3 regions of the Alteromonas sp. ISO5 genome follow, and region 1 is predicted to be linked to each of the others. Evidence: predicted binding sites of a transcription regulator. Region 1 holds the regulator's gene; each other region holds the start of a gene.
What was found. Region 1 encodes FNR, which switches genes on or off when oxygen is low (the NO sensors DNR and NnrR bind a similar motif). Its sites were predicted from a motif close to TTGATCTAGATCAA; they were not measured.
Positions count from the first base shown of each region.

Region 2: a site for FNR is predicted at 1,795-1,808, ahead of AC2T0J_RS06715 (OmpW/AlkL family protein). Genes of this name have one in related genera too.
Region 3: a site for FNR is predicted at 2,015-2,028, ahead of phbB (acetoacetyl-CoA reductase). Genes of this name have one in related genera too.

Region 1 covers NZ_CM176572.1:4,229,459-4,233,706, forward strand. Annotated here, with positions in the region: gene AC2T0J_RS18880 (heavy metal translocating P-type ATPase) at 1-1,197, shown strand, start outside; gene ccoS (cbb3-type cytochrome oxidase assembly protein CcoS) at 1,207-1,410, shown strand; gene AC2T0J_RS18890 (sulfite exporter TauE/SafE family protein) at 1,403-2,071, shown strand; gene fnr (fumarate/nitrate reduction transcriptional regulator Fnr) at 2,098-2,835, shown strand; gene uspE (universal stress protein UspE) at 2,958-3,875, shown strand; gene ttcA (tRNA 2-thiocytidine(32) synthetase TtcA) at 3,998-4,248, shown strand, end outside.
Region 2 covers NZ_CM176572.1:1,482,246-1,486,493, reverse strand. Annotated here, with positions in the region: gene AC2T0J_RS06730 (DNA topoisomerase family protein) at 1-269, shown strand, start outside; gene tsaC (L-threonylcarbamoyladenylate synthase type 1 TsaC) at 280-843, shown strand; gene hemF (oxygen-dependent coproporphyrinogen oxidase) at 846-1,769, shown strand; gene AC2T0J_RS06715 (OmpW/AlkL family protein) at 1,921-2,604, shown strand; gene AC2T0J_RS06710 (group II truncated hemoglobin) at 2,677-3,123, opposite strand; gene aroE (shikimate dehydrogenase) at 3,122-3,937, shown strand; gene AC2T0J_RS06700 (gamma carbonic anhydrase family protein) at 3,941-4,248, opposite strand, start outside.
Region 3 covers NZ_CM176572.1:1,176,816-1,181,063, forward strand. Annotated here, with positions in the region: gene AC2T0J_RS05330 (lytic murein transglycosylase) at 1-1,218, shown strand, start outside; gene phbB (acetoacetyl-CoA reductase) at 1,276-1,998, opposite strand; gene hrpB (ATP-dependent helicase HrpB) at 2,160-4,248, opposite strand, start outside.

The DNA of each region.
Region 1 (4,248 bases):
GTGCATCAGCAACTGAAATATGCGCTGGTAAATCAGATAATTCGTTTGCAGTCCACCGCTATGGCTAACAAGCCTAAAGCGGCGCAAATGGCAGATTCTTTTTCGCGTTATTTTGTCATGGCAGTACTATTGATTAGTGCCCTCACCTTCGTCTACTGGTCTGTTCGGGGTAACGATGAGGCATTCTGGATTGCTATCGCGGTACTGGTAGCAACCTGTCCCTGCGCGCTTGGCCTGGCTACGCCATCGGCATTAACCTGCGCGATGGCCAGACTCAATAAACAGGGTATATTGCTTAAACGTGCCGATGCACTGGAGCAAATAACCGGTATCGATACCATCGCCCTGGATAAAACCGGTACCCTTACCGAAGGTAAATTTGGCATTGCCGATCGGTGGTTTGCCAATCCTGCGCAAGCGGATTACCTCTACACCGTTACTGCCAGCCTTGAATCCCACTCTGAACACCCTATCAGCAAGGCATTTTCGGCCAGCGAACAGTTTGCGGTGAGTGATTTTGAGGTCACTGCCGGCGGCGGTATTCGCGGCATGGTAGACGGTAAGCAATACCTGCTTGGATCAGCGACATTTACCCAGGCCGATCCCTCGGTTATACCGGTGACTGCCAATGTGTATTTAGTTTGCGATGGCCAATGCCTGGCTGCCTATGAAGTCACTGACAATCTAAAAAGCGATACTGCCGAGACGCTCGCCGGATTAAAGAGCTTCCAATTGGTGCTACTAAGTGGTGATACCCAGCATAACGTGGATAAACTGGCAGCTAAACTGCCCCTGACAGTAGCTACCGGTGAACTGACACCAGAACAAAAATATCAGGCGGTGCAGAAACTACAGACTCAGGGTCATAAGGTCATGATGCTGGGTGATGGTATTAACGATGCGCCGGTACTTGCGAGTGCAGATGTCTCGGTTGCCGTTGGAAATGCCACTGACATTGCCCGCAATGCAGCGGATGTAGTGTTGTTGAGTGAATCGCTGACTACGGTGCCGACGCTGGTTGACATTGCGGCGAAAACCCGGCGTAAAATTCGCCAGAATATTCTCTGGGCGCTGGGATACAACCTGTTGATCCTGCCTTTTGCGGTTTCCGGCTTACTGTTACCGTGGATGGCCGTGATCGGTATGTCATTAAGTAGTATCATAGTGGTTTCAAACTCGACCCGATTATTAAAGTAAGGCGGTAATGTGAGTATTATTTATGTGCTGATCCCGTTAGCAATTATTCTGGTCGCGGTGGCCCTGGGCATTTTCTTCTGGGCGGTAAAATCCGATCAGTTCCAGGACCTTGAGCGCCAGGGTTACAGCATTCTGTTCGACGACGACTTACCCGAAGAAGAACGCAAGCAACAAGCCAAACCGCAGGATAAAGCTAACACCGATAATGAGTGATTACAGCTTTATTTCGGCATTTGTAGTTGGCTTGGCCGGCTCACTCCATTGCGTTGGCATGTGTGGTGGCATTGCGGGCGCCTTGCGAGCAGCAGTGCCAGGCAGTCAGCCACCACTACCCTATATACTCAGTTATAACCTCGGGCGCATTACCAGTTATGCCATTGCCGGAGCCATAACCGGCGTACTTGGCCAGGTTGCCCGTGCCTCAGTAAGCCATGGTCTGATGATATTTCAGTTGCTTAGCGCCGTAATGCTGATTGCCATGGGCTTATACCTGGCCCAGTGGTGGCGTGGTCTTGCCCGCCTTGAAAAACTGGGCAACGGACTGTGGCAACGCATTCGCCCATGGTCTAAACAATTTATTCCGTTTAAATCGCCGCTTTCGGCATTTCCTTATGGTTTTATCTGGGGCTGGTTGCCCTGCGGACTGGTTTATTCAACCCTTACCTGGGCATTAGTCAGTGGTGATGGTTTATATGGTGCGGCAACAATGACCGCCTTCGGACTGGGCACTTTTCCGGCGCTGATTGCCGTAAGTCTGGGAGCCGGCTGGTTATTAAAGCTCCTACAACACCCGAAGACTAAGTCATTGGTCGCAATTTGCCTGATAATATATGGGGTTTTCTTGATTTACCGCACCCTAAACGGTAATAATTAAACGACGCCCACACGGAGACGTAATCTATGTCAAAAGGCTCAGAATTTTCGATTCATTGTCAGAGCTGTAGTTTCAGCCATTTGTGCCTGCCTGTTTCGTTAAATAAAAGCGAACTCGATTCACTGGATGATATTATCGAGCGTAAAAAACCGCTTCATAAGCACGATAAACTGGTTAAGGCCGGTGATAAATTTAACTCACTTTATGCAGTGCGTGCCGGCTCATTTAAATCTTTTGTTAGTAGCAAGGATGGCGAAGAACAAATCATTGGTTTCCATTTCCCTGGTGATATTATCGGTTTTGATGCCCTGCGTGAAAACGCTCATCAGAGTTATACTCAGGCGCTGGAAACGGCGATGGTTTGCGAGTTACCGTATGAAACCCTAGATAAAATGGCGGTGCAGTTCCCTAAATTGCGTCATCAGATAATGAGCTTTATGAGTGCCGAAATTAAGCAGGATCACGATCTGATGATGTTGCTGAATAAACGTACCGCCGAAGAGCGCCTGATTTATTTTCTTGCGCATCTATCCAAACGCTTTGAAGATCGTGGCTTTTCGCCTCGTCAGTTTAACCTGAGTATGACCCGCAACGAGATTGGTAACTACCTGGGCCTGACCGTTGAAACTATCTCTCGCCTGTTAACACGCTTCCAGAAAGAAGGCATTATCAAGGTTGACGGCAAACTGATCACTATCATCGATTTTGAAGCGATGGATAATAAACTGCATAGTATGGATATCCCCTCTACCACTATCAATTAATCTGTTAGTGAGCTGTTTTTCTCTGGTTTTTTATCATTACTTGATCCCAGACAAATCTGAAACTGGAGAAACAGCTGCTCACGTCGTACACTCTTAATGAATACTTCCTTTGGAGAGTCGTTATGATTGAATACAGCAATATTCTGGCCGTGGTAGAACCTGAAAGGGAAAACCAGCCCGCTATCTCCAGAGCCATTGAACTGGCTGAAAAAACTGGCGCGTCCATCACCGCCTTAATGACCATCTACGATTTTTCCTACGAAATGACCACCATGCTTTCCGGTGAGGAGCGTGAGGCCATGCGTCAGGCGGTTGTGAATGAAAGAACGGTCTGGCTTAAGGAACAACTGGCAGAGTACAGTCAGCCCATAGAGGCCGCTGTGGAATGGAATAACCGCCCTTACGAAGCCATCATCAAATATGCTATCGCCAGTAATGCCGACATTGTCGTCAAAGCAACCCGTTCTCATGATGATTTACGCTCCGTGATCTTTACCCCCACAGACTGGCATCTGGTGCGTAAGTGCCCTGCGCCGGTGCTATTGGTTAAAGAGCACGACTGGCCTCAGGATGGCAAAATTGTGGCGGCAGTCAACGTGGGTACGGAAGACCGCGAACATGCTCAGCTAAACGACCGACTTACTACCATAGCCCTTGATTACGCCAGGTTATTGAGCGGTCATGTGCATCTGGCTAACTGCTATCCGGGTACGCCGCTTAATATTGCCATTGAGGTGCCTGAATTTGACTCTGAATCTTACAATGCGTCGGTTAAAAACCACCACCTGGAAGAAATGGAGAAACACAGTAACCATTACAATATTCCACTGGATAACTGCCATGTGAAAGAAGGACTCCCTGAAAAGGTCATCCCTCAGGTTGCCAAAGAGCTTGATGCGGAATTGGTGATCATAGGCACAGTTGGACGTGTAGGCATCTCTGCTGCGCTGATCGGCAATACCGCTGAACATGTCATCGATGAACTCAACTGTGATGTACTGGCAATTAAACCCGACGGCTTTGAAAGCCCGGTAAGCTAAGCGCCGGTTTCCGTGGCAGGTATCCGTTACTGCCACGGTATGTCCCGGGCCTTATTCGGGGATGCAGCCTATCCTTGCTTCACGTATAATGGCGCCCATTGCAATATGGGTCTTTCTTTATCATGAGTTTACACATCAATAGTGCCTCGCCGGCAACGCAAACCAAGCAAAAATACAGCTTTAATAAATTACAAAAGCGCTTACGTCGTAATGTTGGCAAAGCCATTGACGATTTTGGCATGATCGAGGATGGCGACAAAGTAATGGTGTGTTTATCCGGTGGTAAGGACAGCTACACTATGCTGGATGTACTTATGTATTTGCAGCGAATAGCGCCTATCAGTTTCGACATTGTGGCGGTTAACCTCGACCA
Region 2 (4,248 bases), 2.5 Mb from region 1:
TTGAAAATGCCAAACCGCAAACTGATACCTCTGTCACCTGTCCTAAATGCCACAAGGGACATCTGCTCGATCGCACCAATAAATACGGTAAACGCTTTTTTGCCTGTAATCGTTATCCTGAATGCCGTTATGTGGTAAATTTCGCGCCGGTTGAGAAGTCCTGTCCAGATTGTGGATGGGCTATACTGGTCGAAAAAAAGGGCCGTTTAGTGTGCCCGCAGCCATTATGTGGCTATAAAGAAGTACAAAGCGAACAAGAAGCAGAATAAGAGGTAACAGATGAGCGTTGAATCAGTTCATCAGGATGCTGATGTAGCAGCGTTTGAAAGTGGCCAACTCATGGTGTATCCCACTGAAGCGGTCATGGGCATCGGTTGTGATCCCGATAACGAAACGGCTGTTATGTCGTTGCTGGCACTAAAACAGCGTCCGGTAGAAAAAGGTCTTATTCTGCTTGCTGCCAATTATTCACAGTTGCTGCCTTATGTGGACGATAATGCCATTCCTCTGGATAAACGATTCAGTATTTTTTCCTGTTGGCCTGGCCCGGTAACCTGGTTATTACCTAAATCTGCCACGGCACCAAAATGGCTGACCGGCGAGCACAATGCCATTGCAGTCAGGGTTACCGCTCACGAGGGGGCGCGGGCGTTATGTAACAAACTGGGCCGTCCGATTGTATCAACCAGCGCTAACCTTACCGGACAGGAACCGGCAAGAACCACAGAAGAAGCCCGCGGTTACTTTGCTAACAGTGTTCACTACGTGGCAGGTTCGGTGGGCGGAGCCGCTCAACCTTCTACTATTAAAGATGCCTTAACCGGTACCACCATTCGGAATTAAACATGAGTATTACTCCCTTAAAAGATACGCCTCAGGCGATTGCGTCGGTTAAAGCGTTTTTACTGGCTTTACAGGACAATATCTGCCACACCCTGGAACTGGCCGATGGCAAAGGTCACTTTGTAGAAGATGCCTGGGAACGGGAAGAAGGCGGCGGTGGTCGCTCGAGGGTGATTAAGAACGGAGCGGTAATTGAGCAGGGTGGGGTAAACTTTTCCCACGTGCATGGCACCCAAATGCCAGCCTCCGCAACGGCCTCGCGACCCGAGCTGGCCGGCCGCAGCTTTCAGGCAATGGGAGTGTCATTAGTGATCCACCCTCATAACCCTTACATCCCTACCTCGCACGCTAATGTGCGTTTCTTTATTGCCGAGAAGGAGGGAGAGACTCCAATCTGGTGGTTTGGTGGTGGTTTCGATTTAACCCCATTTTACCCCTTTAAAGAAGATGTGCAGCACTGGCATAACACCGCGAAGAAGATTTGTAAGCCATTTGGCGACACTGTTTATGCAGAGCACAAGACGTGGTGTGATGAGTATTTCTACCTGAAACACCGCAGCGAAACCCGTGGGGTTGGCGGGTTATTCTTTGACGACCTCAACCAGTGGGATTTTGAGCAGTGCTTTGCCTACATTCAGGCTGTAGGAAATGGTTACCTCGATGCCTATGTTCCTATTATAGAAAAGCGTAAGAACAATACATATGGCGAGCGTGAACGCCAGTTTCAGCTCTACCGTCGCGGACGTTACGTAGAATTTAACCTGGTGTATGACCGTGGCACCTTATTTGGTTTACAAACGGGGGGGCGCACCGAATCTATCCTGATGTCTATGCCGCCGCTGGCGCGTTGGGAGTACGGCTATGCTGCACCTGCAGGGTCGCCGGAAGCTAAACTGCAGGACTGGCTTACGCCTATTGAATGGTAAAAGCGAGCTTTTTCGTTGCTTTTTTTTGACGTAGATCAACCTTAATTCGCAGATTTTTAAACGTATTTTCAAACTTGTTTTAGATCAAATTTTTATTTGGCAGGAGGCGTATATTAGCTTCCATCAACTTAAACGAATGAGAAAATACACAATGAAAAAATCAGCTTTAGCTACACTAGTTCTAGCCGCACTAGTTTCTGCGCCTTCAGCATTTGCCTATGAAGCCGGCGACATAATTGTTCGTGCAGGTTTAACCTCTGTTTCACCTAACGACGATTCAAGCAACGTTAATGTAGACGCCCTGGGTGGCAACGTAGGTATGGGTGTAGAGGTAGATTCTAACACTCAACTGGGCCTTAACCTGGTTTACATGTTGGATTCTAACTGGGGTCTGGAAGTACTGGCTGCCACACCATTTACTCATGATGTTACCCTTATCGGTACAGCAGACAATGATCTGGGCCTGGGCGACGGCAAACTGGCAGAAGTAACACATCTGCCACCAACTGTTAGCGCTGTTTACTTCTTCGATACTAACAGTGCCTTTACGCCATATGTTGGCGTGGGTGTTAACTACACCATTTTCTTTGACGAAGAATTTACCGGTGCTCGTGAAGATCAGACCTTTACCGATCTGGATCTGGACAACTCTTTTGGTTTAGCAGCCCAGGTTGGTTTCGATTATCAAATCGATGAAAACTGGTCTCTGAATGCCTCTGCCCGTTATATCAAAATCGACACCACTGCAGAGTTCACCGTTGCTGACGTAAAAGGCAGCGTAGACGTGGATATTGACCCTTATGTATTCACTATTTCTGCGGGTTATAAGTTCTAAAAAATAGTTTTATCAGTTTCACCTTGTGTTTTTGCACTGCCTGTTGGCCCTTCATTGAAGGGCCTTTTTTCTTTAACTGGCGCCGTCTTCACGGTTAATCATATGATCGGCGAGTTGATCCAATGCCCTTAGTAACTGATCAGCTATATTCATATCGTCAACGCATTCATACATGGCCTTGCGCATGCAATACATCCATTGTGCTTTCAGCTTTGGAGTAACGGTAAAGGGCAGGTGCCTGGCTCGAAGTCGAGGGTGTCCGCGTTCCTGTTCGTACTGGTTAGGCCCACCCAGCCACATTGTAAGATAAAGAAAAAATACATGACGGATCCGGTCCATTGGTTGTGGGTGAATAGCTAAAAGCTCCGCCGCCATGGGGTCACTTTCCATGATGTCATAAAATCGGTTCGCCAGTTGCCTGACGGTATTTTCTCCACCTATTGCTTGATAGGGGGTAGTAACACCAGTATTGTTGTCCGAAGTTTTCTTTCCCATACCCAGTTTCGATAATAGTCCCATGAAAAAGTTTGCCGTCTTTGGAAATCCAATTGCTCAGAGTTTATCACCAACCATTCATAAAATGTTTGCTAAATCCTGTGGCGAGGAGATCAGTTACGCGAAAGTAGAGGCCCCATTGGATGGCTTTGAAGCCACCATCGACAATTTTTTCACCACACCACAAGCGGCAGGTTGCAATGTCACCGTACCTTTTAAAGAAAGAGCCTGCGCCATGGCAAAACACAAAGATGATGCGGTAATGATGGCCAGGGCGGCGAACACTTTGATGCTTAATGAAGAGGGCGAGTTATGTGCTTTCAATACAGATGGTATCGGCCTGGTAGCAGACCTTACAAATAATGGCTTAAATCTGCAAGCTACCAAAGTGTTGCTGTTAGGCGCGGGTGGCGCTGCGCGTGGTGTTGTGCATCCTCTGCTAAATGCTGGAGTTGAACACCTGCATATTCTTAATCGAACTGTGGAAAAGGCTGAGATCATTGCCGAAGATGTCAATAATCCAAAAGTATCAGCGGTTAACTTAAACCAACTGTTAGCAGGCTACGATGTGGTGATTAACTCTACGTCTGCCAGTTTATCCGGCACGTTGCCCGAAGTACCAGATGCTGTGCTGGCTAACTGCAAGCTCGCTTATGATATTGTGTACTCAAAGGATAATGGCGCGACGGTATTTATGGCCCATGCTCAGCAATTGGGCGCAGCAAAGCAGCTCGATGGCCTGGGAATGCTGGTGGAGCAAGCTGCCGCGGCGTTTTGTATCTGGACCGGCAAACAGCCGTCAACGGCCAGCGTGATTGAATTCCTGCGTAACCGCTAAGCGCTACTCACCTCCAGCGAGGTATTCGTCTTTCAGCTCTACATAGTTAATGGCGGACTGTTTTAAGAATGCCATTTCTGCCTCTTTTAACGGCCTCTTTTGTACCATGGGATTGCCAACATACAAATAACCACTTTCCAGGCGTTTATTAGGCGGTACCAGTGTGCCGGCCCCAATAAACACATCATCTTCTACTACGGCACCATCCATTACAATCGCACCCATACCAACCAGAATGCGATTACCTAATACACATCCATGCAACATGCATTTATGTCCAACTGTAACGTCATCACCAATGAGCAGTGGGT
Region 3 (4,248 bases), 2.2 Mb from region 1:
TCCGCAGCAATGCTGAGCTTTCAGCCAGCAGTTTTCGCCCAGCAAAATAACGATGAACAGTCTTCAGCGAACGCCGATCCGGTACAGGCCTTCAACATCTGCAAACAAAGCCTGCAGCAATCAGCTTTAGAAGCTGGTATCACACCAGCAATAGCCGAACAGGTATTTGCCAATATTAAATATCAGCCCAGAGTCATTGAGCTTGATCGCAGTCAGCCGGAGTTTGTGCAAACGTTTCCTGGTTACTTCAGCAAGCGGGTCAATGACTGGCGAATCAACAAAGGTCGTGAACTTGCCGGTGAACACAAAGCGCTGTTGCAGGATTTGGTAAAACAGTACGGTATTCCTGCTCAGTACTTATTGGCGTTTTGGGGCCTGGAAACGAATTTCGGGGGCTACAAAGGGAAAATGCCGGTGCTGGATTCTCTGGCAACCCTGGCCTGTGATCCCCGGCGCAGCACCTTTTTCACCCGCGAATTACTCACTGCCGTAAAGCTGTTGGAAGAGCAGTCTTTAGAGCAGGAAAAAATGGTAGGGTCCTGGGCGGGTGCCATGGGTCACACCCAGTTTATGCCGTCAGCCTATGCCAACTATGCCATTGACGGCGACGGTGATGGACAAATTAATCTCTGGAATAGCGAAGCAGATGCGTTAACATCAGCCGCCAACTTTCTTTCCCAGCTAGGCTGGCAACCCGGATTTCGCTGGGGCAGAGAAGTAAAACTGCCTGGCGATTTTGATTACTCATTGCTGGGCTATGCCAAACGCCGCACCGTTACTGACTGGAACGCACTCGGGGTCACCCGTGCCAACGGTGATGCACTGGGTAACAGTGATATGAATGCCTACATAGTCATGCCTGCCGGTCATGAAGGGCCAACCTTTCTCGCATATCCTAATTTCAGAGTGATCATGCGCTGGAACAATTCGGAGTTTTACGCCATCGCAGTAGGCCGACTGGCAGACAGAATTGCCGGTGATAGTGAACTGGTTGCCTCCCTGCCCCCTTTGCCTAATTATCGTCGCGACGATATCAAAGCCATGCAGGAACAGCTCAATCAAAAAGGGATTGATGTTGGTGGTGCAGACGGTATTTTGGGCCCCGCTACCCGCGAGGGGATCCGCGTATTTCAGCGCCGTAATAATATGATTGCCGATGGTTTTCCATCGTTGGCTGTCATGCAGGCATTGGGTATTAAAGTAACGCCCACCTCTTAATTCTCAGACATTAAAAAGCCGGGCAAGCCTTTTCAGCGGCATGCCCGGCTTTTTGGGTTAATACATGTGCTGGCCACCGTTAATAGACAGCGTTGAGCCAGTGATAAAACTCGACTCATCCTTAATCAGGAACAACACACCGTCGGCGATATCTTCTGGCTTACCTAAACGGCCTACCGGGATTCTCGCAACGATTTTCTTCAGTACATCTTCCGGTACTGCGCGTACCATGTCTGTATCGATATAACCGGGAGCAATAGCATTTACCGTAATGCCTTTTGCTGCGCCTTCCTGCGCCAGCGCTTTAGTAAAGCCGTGGATCCCCGATTTTGCAGCCGCATAGTTCACCTGACCATACTGACCCGCCTGGCCATTGATTGAACCAATGTTTACAATTCGTCCAAATGACCGTTCACGCATGCCTTCAATCACTGCCCGGCAAGTGTTAAAGCAAGATGCCAGGTTAGTTTGAATTACCGCGTCCCACTGCTCAAAGGTCATTCGGTGCATAGTACCATCACGGGTAATACCCGCGTTATTAATTAACACATCTACCGGGCCGAAATCTGATTCAATTTGTTCTATCGCAGCTTTGGTTTTTTCAAAATCTGACACGTCAAACTTCATTGCAACAATACCGGTTCGCTCGGTAAATTCCTTTGCTGCCTGATCATTTCCACCATAGTTAGCCACTACGGTATAACCCGCATTCTTCAGTGTCGTACAGATTGCTTCACCAATACCGCGTGTTCCACCTGTAACGAGTGCTACTCTGCTCATGCTATTTCCTTCTTGTTTGATATTGCTCAACGTACAACTGATTACTATATAATCATCTATAGCCTGAATATTCCACTGTGAAAATCAGACGTTGGTCTATAAACTATTGTCCAAGTCAATAGCCTATTCGGTCTATATGACATTTTAATAATAGTATTCAGTTACTTATTCTTCGTTGTTTTAACAGAAGGCGTGGCAGTGGTCGGATCTTCAGGCCAGTAATGTTTGGGATAACGGCCTTTCATGTCTTTTCTGACATCGGTATAGCTACCCTGCCAGAAGCGCGGCAAATCATTAGTCGTTTGAACTGGTCGGCCGGCTGGTGATAATAATTCAACAGTCACCGTCTGACGCCCCTGGCCAATGGTAACGGGGGCGGAACTGCCGTACATTTCCTGCATTTTTGCCGAAAGCACAACCCGTGAGTCACTTTCGTAGCGAAGCCGACGAACCGAACCACTTGGCACTTTTATGCTGGTAGGTAACTGTTGCTCAATGGCCTGACGTTGTGGCCATGTCAGAATTTGTAGCAACACATCGGCCCAATGCGCATTTTGCAGTTGATTAAGTGATGCACACCTCCCCAATACAGATTGTACAGCCTCCTGTTCAAGCAACCCATTTGCGGTAAGAGTCGGCCAGGAGTCATCACCGTCGGCCCCCACTCTGAGATTCAGCGTTTTGGCCATGCTGAAGCGGTTGAGCGTCTCTCCAAGCTCGTTGAAGAATGGCCAGTCTTTAATGTTTTTACCGCCTAACCAGTCTTGCCAGCACTGAATTCGCTGCACTTCGCCCAGCTTAGCCATCGGCTTGCGAGACAGCAAAATTTGCTTAAAGTAACGCCGCTCTTCGGCCTTAATTATGTCGCTTTCGGCGTCATAAAAGGCAACCTGCTGTAACGAAACAGAATCCGCAAAGTGCTCCTGAAGAAGCGGCTCTTCAATAGGCTGCGCTAAACGAATAAGCAGGTTTGCGCCTTTTCGCTGACCAGACAATACCGCCAGCCAGGTGTGTTCTGTGTTTGCCGGCTGAGTTAGTTCCGCACCGGTTCCCATAGCCAGCTTGTACTCCTGTAAATTTCGCGCTCTGGCAATCCATCCTGGCCGCGCCAGGCTAACGGCAAGCCCAAGGTTCTGCTCGGAAACATGCGATATATCCTCAACTCTGGCAGTGCAGCCCAGTAAACGTGCATAGCGCGCAGCCTGACGGCTAACCGATTGCTTGAGCGCAACAGGTAAAGAGCGAATGACATCACTGATAATCCAGTGCTCGGTTTTTGGCGACTCCTCTGCTAAGGCTGTCACCACACAACCGGCCATCAGCAGAGTCGGATCATCGGTAAGCTCTGATTCCTCTTTAAGCTGCAGGAGCATACTGGCAAATTTCGGCTCAACTGGCAGCTTGAGACTCTCTTTGCCAAGTGGGGTAATCCGCCCCTGAGCTTCCAGCAAACACAATTCCTGCAACACCTGGTTAGCGGCATTCAGTTGTGCATCGCTTGGGTGATCCAGCATTGGCAAGGCCTCCAGGGATGTTCCCCAGTCGGCACTATGCAGAACCAGCGGCGTTATATCCTCGGTCCGAATGGCTGGAAGCGAGAACTCTGCCAACCGACTGTGGGCTTCTTTGCTCCAGAGTCGGTAACAGATGCCTTCCTGCACCCTGCCTGCCCGGCCTTTACGCTGCTCGGCGGAGGCCTGTGAAATCATCTTCAATGACAGCTCGGTCATGCCTGTCGTCGGGTGATACTGAGCGACCTGCTCACGCCCACTGTCTACCACAAGACTAATGCCTTCAATGGTTAAACTGGTTTCTGCAATGTTGGTAGCGAGTATAACCTTTCTCATCCCCTCTACATGGGGTTTAAGAGCCAGTTGCTGTTGCTGCAACGGCAGAGCGCCATGAAGGGGAAGAACTGCCACTCCCTTAGCCTCTACACCAGACAGCGAAGCCTGTACCTGATTGATATGTTTTACGGTCGGCAAGAATACCAGCACATCACCACTTTCTTTCGCTAGCACCTCTGCGATAAGGGCTGTAATACGCTGGCTTAGTTGTGATATATGGCATTCGCCCGCATACACTTCTTCAACGTCGAACCGACGTCCCTGGCTGGATAATACCGCAGCTTCTGGCAGTAACTGGCGCAAGGGACTGACATCCAGGGTCGCCGACATCACCACCAGCCGTAGGTCGTCACGCAGGTTTTGCCGTACCTCAGTTGCCAACGCCAGACTAAAGTCACTGTGT